2 regions of the Streptomyces sp. NPDC058371 genome follow, and region 1 is predicted to be linked to the other one. Evidence: riboswitches for the same ligand, from Rfam matches in the RefSeq annotation. Region 1 holds a riboswitch; the other holds the start of a gene.
What was found. Region 1 has a riboswitch for cyclic di-AMP ahead of ACFWM2_RS23075 (NlpC/P60 family protein). Riboswitches for the same ligand answer to the same signal wherever they lie in the genome.
Positions count from the first base shown of each region.

Region 2: another riboswitch for cyclic di-AMP. It lies ahead of ACFWM2_RS22020 (transglycosylase SLT domain-containing protein); the one in region 1 lies ahead of ACFWM2_RS23075 (NlpC/P60 family protein).

Region 1 covers NZ_JBHXJC010000007.1:369,609-373,856, reverse strand. The annotation lists gene pcrA (DNA helicase PcrA) at 1-1,663, opposite strand, end outside; cyclic di-AMP (ydaO/yuaA leader) riboswitch at 2,114-2,285, shown strand; gene ACFWM2_RS23075 (NlpC/P60 family protein) at 2,293-3,447, shown strand; gene ACFWM2_RS23070 (tellurite resistance/C4-dicarboxylate transporter family protein) at 3,802-4,248, shown strand, end outside.
Region 2 covers NZ_JBHXJC010000007.1:147,024-151,271, forward strand. The annotation lists gene ACFWM2_RS22015 (HAD family hydrolase) at 84-896, shown strand; gene ACFWM2_RS22020 (transglycosylase SLT domain-containing protein) at 1,000-1,737, opposite strand; cyclic di-AMP (ydaO/yuaA leader) riboswitch at 1,741-1,900, opposite strand; gene ACFWM2_RS22025 (hypothetical protein) at 2,171-2,494, opposite strand; gene ACFWM2_RS22030 (CocE/NonD family hydrolase) at 2,545-4,248, opposite strand, start outside.

The sequences.
Region 1 (4,248 bases):
TGAACCGCTTCACGGCGTTCGTCGAGCGGGACGCCATCCCGTACGCCTCGTCGACGCGGCGCAGCGCCTGCGGGAAGCTGACCTTCTCGCGCTGCGAGAGCGCGTCGATCATGGCCTCGGCGCGGTCGCCGATGCCGCGCTTGGGCACGTTCAGGATGCGGCGCAGCGGGACCGTGTCCTCCGGGTTCGACAGCACGCGCAGATACGCGAGGACGTCCCGGACCTCCTTGCGCTCGTAGAAGCGGACGCCGCCGACGACCTTGTACGGCAGGCCGACGCGGATGAAGATCTCTTCGAAGACACGGGACTGGGCGTTCGTACGGTAGAAGACCGCTACGTCGCCGGCCTTGGCGTCGCCCGCGTCGGTGAGACGGTCTATTTCCTCGGCGACGAACTGCGCCTCGTCGTGCTCCGTGTCGGCGACGTAGCCAGTGATCCGCGCGCCCGCGCCCGCGTTGGTCCACAGGTTCTTGGGGCGGCGGCTCTCGTTGCGCTCGATGACCGCGTTCGCGGCGCTGAGGATCGTCTGCGTGGAGCGGTAGTTCTGCTCCAGGAGGATCGTCGTCGCGTCCGGGTAGTCCTCCTCGAACTGGAGGATGTTGCGGATGGTCGCGCCACGGAAGGCGTAGATCGACTGGTCGGCGTCACCCACCACGCACAGCTCGGCGGGTCCGAGGTCCTCCTCGCCGGGCGGCACGTCCTCGGGTCGCTCGCCACCCGAGGGGCCGACCAGCTCGCGGACCAGCGCGTACTGCGCGTGGTTCGTGTCCTGGTACTCGTCGACCAGTACGTGGCGGAAGCGGCGGCGGTAGTGCTCGGCGACGTCCGGGAAGGCGCGGAGCAGATTGACCGTCGTCATGATCAGGTCGTCGAAGTCGAGGGCGTTCGCCTCGCGCAGCCGGGACTGGTACATCGCGTACGCCTGGGCGAGCGTCTTCTCGAAGCCGTCCGCGGCCTGCGCCGCGAAGTCCTCCTCGTCGATCAGCTCGTTCTTCAGATTCGAGATCTTGGCGCTGAAGGACTTCGGCGGGAAGCGCTTGGGGTCGAGGTCCAGATCGCGGCAGACCAGGGCCATCAGGCGCTTGGAGTCGGCCGCGTCGTAGATCGAGAAGGAGGAGGTGAAGCCGAGCCTCTTGCTCTCGCGGCGCAGAATGCGGACGCAGGCGCTGTGGAAGGTCATCACCCACATCGCGTTCGCCCGCGGGCCGACGAGGTGCTCGACTCGCTCCTTCATCTCGCCCGCGGCCTTGTTCGTGAACGTGATCGCGAGGATCTGGCCGGGGTGGACATGGCGCTCGCCCAGCAGGTACGCGATCCGGTGCGTGAGCACGCGCGTCTTGCCGGAGCCGGCGCCGGCCACGATGAGCAGCGGGGAGCCGGCGTGCACCACGGCCGCGCGCTGGTTCTCGTTCAGCCCGTCCAGGAGCGTGGCCGGGTCGACCGGGGGGCGTGGGGCGCCGTCGCGGTAATACCCTCCCGCGCTCTCTGCTTCGCTCGATCGGGGGGACCCCCCTCGGCTCTGCGGCACGTCGAAACGGCCGCCGAACAGGTCGTCCGGAAGCGGCTCGGCCGTCCCGTCCTCGGGCGGCGGCGGGGGCTCTTCCTCGTGGGCCGCAGAGGGCTTGAGGTCCGCCAGGAAGCTGTCGTCAAAGAGGCTGCTCATCGCTCTCCGAGTCTAGGCCGCCCTACTGACAACCCGCGGCCACCCCGGAAATCCGGCCGGCTTTCCCGGAGCGGGGCGGGGTGGTGGGCAGCTCGGTTTCATCCCGGCCTCGTCCCGGCCTCGTCCCGGCGCGTCCGAGCCTCTTCCGAGGCCTCCCAGCCCACCCTTGCCATCCGTAACTTATCGACTCCGCACAGTAAGTGGAATCGAATGGTCGCCCACGCGAGGCCGAGCGGCGGTCGACCACCCGGCGGCGCACAGCAAGCGGAACCCCTCACCCCGGACAACTCGCCCCAGACCCCTCCGGATTGACCGGACCGTCCGGCGACCATGGCGAAGGTCACGAAAATGTATCGGGCATATCGCCCATCAACCTTCACAGAAGTCACACGAGTTGGCTAACGTGCCGGTCAGGCCGCCCGACCCTCACCGGCGAACATCGCCGGGCCGGCGCGGCCTCCGCTGAGTCCGGTGCGCCCCCGCGGCAGCCGGAGCCGGGGACCCAACGATCCCGGGGTGAATCGGTCCAACCGCCTTGTCGGGCAAGGACCGTAGGGCAACCCTTCCGAACCGTCCGCCCGAACCCGACAGCTAACTCGGTAAGCGGACGATGGAAGGAGTCGCCTCTCTTGGCGTCGCATCGCAAATGGCCTCCTACGGGTACGCGCGTAGCGGGCATACGGACCCCGGGCCTCGCCACGGCGGCCCTCACCTCCGTAGCCCTTCTCTCGCAGACGGCGAACGCCGCGCCGTCGGCCGACCCCAAGCCCAGCCTCGAAGAGGTCGAGAAGAAGGTCAACGACCTCTACCACCAGGCCGAGGCCGCCACCGAGAAGTACAACGGGGCCAAGGAGAAGACCTCCAGGCAGCGCAAGCGCGTCGACACCCTCCTGGACGACGTGGCCCAGCGCACCGAGAAGCTCAACTCCGCGCGGGATGAGCTGGGCACGTTCGCCGCGGCCCAGTACCGCACCGGGGCCGCCGCCCCCGACACCGCGAGTCTCCTGCTGGCCGACAACCCGCAGGACTACTTCGACCAGACCCAGCTGATGAGCCGGCTGACCAGCCGCCAGAAGCAGGCCGTCGACGACTACGCCACCGAGCAGGCCGCGACGACGAAGAAGCGCCAGGAGGCCTCCGAGAGCCTCCAGGCACTGTCCACGTCGCAGACCACGCTGAAGTCGACCAAGGCGCAGGTCCAGCAGAAGCTCGCCGACGCCCGCGAAATGCTGTCGAAGCTGACCGCCGAGGAGAAGACGCGGCTCGCGGCGATCGAGGAGAGGAAGCGGGCAGAGGCCAAGCGCAAGGCCGAGGAGCTGGCCCGCAAGCAGGCCGCCGAGCAGAAGCAGCGCCGGCAGGAGGCCACCCAGCAGGGCATCGGCTCGGCCGGCTCCGGGACCTCAGCCGACGACGCCGCCTACGCGACGAAGGCCAACAAGGCCATCGCCTTCGCCCGCGCCCAGGTCAGCAAGCCGTACGTCTGGGGCGCGACCGGCCCGGACTCGTACGACTGCTCCGGCCTCACCCTGGCCGCCTGGAGGGCCGCCGGCGTCACGCTCCCGCGCACCACCTGGGACCAGGTCAAGGCGGGCACCACGGTCCCCGTCTCCGACATCAGGCCCGGTGATCTCGTCTTCTTCTACGACGACATCAGCCACGTCGGCCTCTACATAGGCAACGGCATGATGATCCACGCCCCCAAGCCCGGCACGTACGTCCGCGAGGAGTCGATCTACTACGCGGGCGACACGATGCCGATCCACAGCGTGGTGCGGCCGGCGTGAGGCCGGGAAGCGTGAGGCCGTAAAGCGAGACGCCGTGAGGCCGGGAAGCGTGAGCCGTGAGGCCGGGAAGCGAGACGCCGTGAGGCCGTGACGCCCCAGGGGGCGCGTTTCTGACTGCACGCGCCGGCTTGAGCGGCCTGCACGCTGGGCGCGCGCACCTCGGGGGGTACGCAACCGGGGGGCGCGCGAGGCGAGAGAGCCGCGCGAGACCAGTCGACCGGGCGTGCGGGGAAGAGGGCGTGCGGGCGTGCGGGGAAGTAGGCACGCGGGCGTGCGGGCGGTTTTCGCGCTCCGCGCGCTCGCGCCCTGCGCGCCCCGCGTGCGCAAGACGCGCAGCTCCCTAGCATCGGCCGCATGCCAGGCGCCTCCCCGCTCCTCACCTGGTGGGCGCAGCGCCCGCCCGCCGCCGGTGCCGCCGTCATGGCGACCGGCATCCTCTCGATCGGGCTGCATCTCACCGGTTACGAGACCCTGTCCCGGATCGCTCTTGTCCTGGCCTGCGCGGCCTGGCTGGCGCTGGCCGCGGACTTCCTGGCACGGCTCGTACGGGAACGGGAGCGGTGGCTGGCGGAGGCGGGGACGCCGGCCGCGCTGACGGCCGTCGCGGCCACCACGGTGCTGGGGGCGCGTTTCTCGGCGCTCGGGTGGCAGGGCCTCGCCGAGGCACTGCTCGCGCTGGCTGCCGTGCTCTGGCCGGGGCTGCTCGCCTTGGTCGTACGGCACTGGGGGCCTCGTATGCCCGGAGCCGTGTTCCTCGGGTGTGTGGCCACGCAGGGGCTCGCCGTACTCGGGGCGGCGCTT
Region 2 (4,248 bases), 220 kb from region 1:
AGGTACGGCGTGACGGACGGGATACCGGACGTCGTCCGGTTCACGCCGGGCCGTTGAGACGTTCGATCCGTATTCTTCGGATCATGGCCGCTCCGACTGCATATTCACTCATCGCCACTGACCTGGACGGAACGCTGCTGCGCGGCGACGACACCCTCTCCGGCCGGTCGCGGGCCGTGCTGATGAGAGTGGCCGCGGCGGGGGCGAGGCACCTGGTGGTGACGGGCCGCCCCACGCCGAGGGTGCGCCCGCTGCTCGACGAACTCGGCAGCGAGGGCCTCGCGGTGTGCGGCCAGGGCGCGCAGTTGTACGACGCCGGAGCCGGCCGTCTGCTCTGGTCGGTGACCCTGGACCGGGAACTGGCCGAGACCGCGCTCGGCAAGATCGAGGCGGAGGTCGGGCAGGTCTACGCGGCCGTGGACCAGGACGGGGTGGACGGGCTCACGCTCATCGAGCCCGGCTATCTGATGCCGCACCCCACGCTCCCCGCGGTGCGGGTGCGCCGGCGTGACGACCTCTGGGCCGAGCCGATCAGCAAGGTGCTGCTGCGCCATCCCACCCTGACCGACGACGAGTTGGCGTCCGCGGCCCGGATGACGGTCGGCTCGCTGGCGACCGTCACCATGTCGGGCCCCGGCACCGTCGAACTCCAGCCATGTGGCGTGACCAAGGCGACGGGTCTGGCCCTGGCCGCGGACCACCTGGGTCTGCCGCCGTCCGCGACCATCGCCTTCGGCGACATGCCCAACGACATCCCCATGTTCGACTGGGCCGCCCACGGCGTCGCCATGGCCAACGCCCATCCCGAACTCAGGGCCGTCGCCGACGAGATCACCCTGTCGAACGAGGAGGACGGCATCGCGGCGGTCCTGGAACGGCTGTTTCCCGCTCCGTAGGCCGCGAAGACGTCCTCCACAGGTCGCGAAGGCGTTCTCCCCTGGGCCGCGAAGACGTTATCGCCGGGTCGCGAAGACGTCCTCAGCAGGCCCCGAGGGCTGCTCAGTAGGCGCCGAAGACGTTGTCGATCGAGCCGTACTTGTCGGCGGCGTAGTTGCAGGCGGCCGTGATGTTCGCGACGGGGTCGTAGGGGTCCATCGACGTGCCGGCCACGTGGTAGGCGGCGAACGTCGGGGCGATGACCTGGAGGAGCCCCTTGGACGGCGTACCGGCCACGGCGTTGGAGTCCCAGTTGTTGATGGCCAGCGGGTTGCCCGACGACTCACGGATGACGTTGCGGTGGATACCGTCGTATGTGCCCGGAATGCCCTTTTGGGCCATGATGTCCAGGGCTTCCTTGATCCAGCCGTCCAGGTTGTTCGCGTACGACTTCGTGGAGGTCGCCGTCGTCTTGGCGGCCGTGGAGGACTTCTCGGCCGCCTTGGCGGTCTTGGTGCCCACGGTCAGCTTGAGGCCCGGGCGGATCGTCGACGGGTCGCTGCCGATGACCGCGCGGTTGGCGTCGTAGATCTTCTTCCAGTCGCCGCTCGTGGAGTGCTCGCGCGCGATCTTGGACAGGGTGTCGCCGGCGGCCACCTGGTAGGTGACCAGCTGGACCTGCGGCACCGAGGCCTTCGCGGCCTGGACGGCCTGCGTGGTGGCCTGGGCCGGCTGGGCGGCGTGGGCGCTTGCGGCTCCCACGATGGGGAGCGCGAGTGCGGCTCCGCCCGTTCCGGCGGCGACGAACCCGCGGGTGAGGGGGGAGGTTCTGGGACGACGGTGCTTGCCTCGTGCGGCCATGACGAATTTCCTCTCGGGCGCCTGCGAGGTGAGCTGTCGGGTTCGGGCTGGAGGTGCCCGGTCGCACGACGACATGCGACTTAACCCCGAGCCGTTCCGGTGTGACCGGACCGGCGACTTACCTGGGTCCCCCGCTCCTGCCGTGCGTGGGTGGATGGGTGTTCCGGGCGGCGGCAGGATTCGGCGTTCCGCTCGGATCGACGCGAACGTATGCGAGAGCACATGTCGGGAACAAGGCCGGATTTCCCGTTGCACCCCGCTTGGCCACGTCATGACGTCGGGGGAAATCGCCCGATTAGACCGGAACGCGAAACTCAACTTGCCTTTCGCAAAGGGGAAATCGCTCGGCGGGGCAGGGCGCTTGATCCATTTCGACGTGACTCATTTCACGCGACCAAGCGCAAACAAAGGGGCGATGCAGGCAACTCGGGCATTACTCCGCGACGGTCCAGGCGGCCGAGCCCCTCGCCGGAGCCGGCCGGACCTCCCACACGGAGAGGTCCGTGTCCGGGTCGTCGTCCGGCAGCCGCCCCGCGTTGGGCCTGAAGTACAGCCCGTAGCCCCAGTACTCCGGGAGCTCGTGGCAGATCAGGTCGGGATACGGCGCGAACTCCCGTTCCGCGTACGCCCCGTTGATGCGTGCCACGGCCTCCGCCCGCGAGATCCCGAAGCGCGTGACCATCTCCTGGGCCATCTCCCGGAAGTACGCGAGCATCCCCGCGTCCAGGCCCATCAGGAATTCCTCGGTCCGCGCCATGTCCCTCCGCGCCCCGTCCCCTCCGCGCCCCGTCCCCGCCGTGTCGGTGCCTACCCAGCCGTGCGCGGGATTCTCCTCTCCCACGTCCGGTGGAAGACCACCTCGTCCCGGTCCTTGCAGATCACCTCGTTCGAGGTGATGAAGTCCGTTGCGTCACAGGTGATTTCGGAGCGGGTCTCGACCCTCGCGTCCCATCCCGTCTCCGGGCGGTGGAGGCGGACGGTCCACTCCGAACGGGTACGGGCCGACAGGGGATCCGACTCGTCGATCGTGTAGGTCTCCAGGGCGTCCTCGGTGAACTCCAGGCCGTCGGGGTAGACGCGCGTGCCACCGTAGCGCGGGTCCACCTCGAGGCGCCGTTCGCCCTTCGCCACATCGCGGACGACCAGCCGCTCCGGGCGGGGTTCGTCCAGCGTCGCCGGAACGACGACGCCCAGCGGCGCGGACTCCTCGGGCTCCTCGAAGGTGATGGACGGGTCCGACTCCCTTGCCCGCACCGGCAGTTCGAGCAGACTGCCCTCCGGGTGCAGGGTGAAGCCGGCGTCCGAGCCGGGCTGCGGCCAGATCCACGGCCAGTACGCCGACGAGACGGCCAGCCGGATGCGGTGCCCCGCCGGGAAGGCGTGCCCGATGCCGTTCAGCTCGAAGGTCACGTCCTGGGTCTCGCCGGGCGGCCACTCCACCGCCCGGTCCCGGCCCTCGCGGGCGGAGAGGTTCAGCACGCCGCGCGTGACGAGCGTCGACGCCCCGTCCGGGAAGACGTCGCAGACCCGCGCGATCACCTGCCCCCGCGGCGCCGCGGAGGTCAGCCGCAGCCGGACCCGCGGCCGCCCCAGCACCCAGGTCTCCGCCGGCACCTCGAACTCGAAGCACGCCGACTTCGCGTCCTCCTCGCGCTGGTCCGGCGGCAGGTCGGCGTCGTTGCCGAAGGGGAAGAAGCGGCCGGCGTCCAGGCCGGTGTGCTGCGGCGAGCGCACCGGCACGGGCGCGCCCTCCAGCGCGTACGCGACCGGGGTCACCGCGGGGGAGGGCCACGCGTCGTCGCCCACCCAGCGGCCGGGCAGGGTCGGGTACACCGTGGCCGGCGGATGCGAGTCGCTGATGTACGAGCGCAGCAGCGGCTCGGCCATCACGCCGGCGCGGGCGGCCGGTGTCTCGCCTTCCGTGGTCACGCCGGTGCCGCCCGCACGGGCACCGTCTTCCGTGATCGCGTCGGCGCGGGCCGCACGGGTCCCGTCTCCCGTCGTCACACCATCGCGGGGCTCCCCGGTACCGACCCCGACCCCGGCCCCGCCGGCGTCGGTACCGGTGCCGGCGCCTGCCTGCCCCGTGTCCCCCGCCTCGGCGTCCGCGTCCCCGGTCGCCCCGTCCTCCGTCGCCCCGTCCTCCGTCGGCCCGGCTCCGCCCTCGGACCCCGGCTTCAGCCAGTGGTCCCACCAGCGCAGCGTCTCCTGGAGGAAACCGATCGCCGGGCCCGGCGGCAGCCCCCGGTCCGGGTACTGGTGGGACCAGGGGCCGATCAGTCCCCGTACCCGGTCGGACGGCAGGTGCTCCACCAGACGCAGGACCGTGTCCCGGTACGGGTCGTGCCAGCCGCCCACCGCGAGGACGGCCGCCCGGATCGCGCCGTAGTCCTCGCACACGCTGCCGTGCCGCCAGTACGCGTCCCGGGTCTGGTGGTCCAGCCAGGTGTGGATGAAGGGGTCGACGGCCTCCAGGCGTTTCACCCACATGTCGCGCCACATCACCTCGCC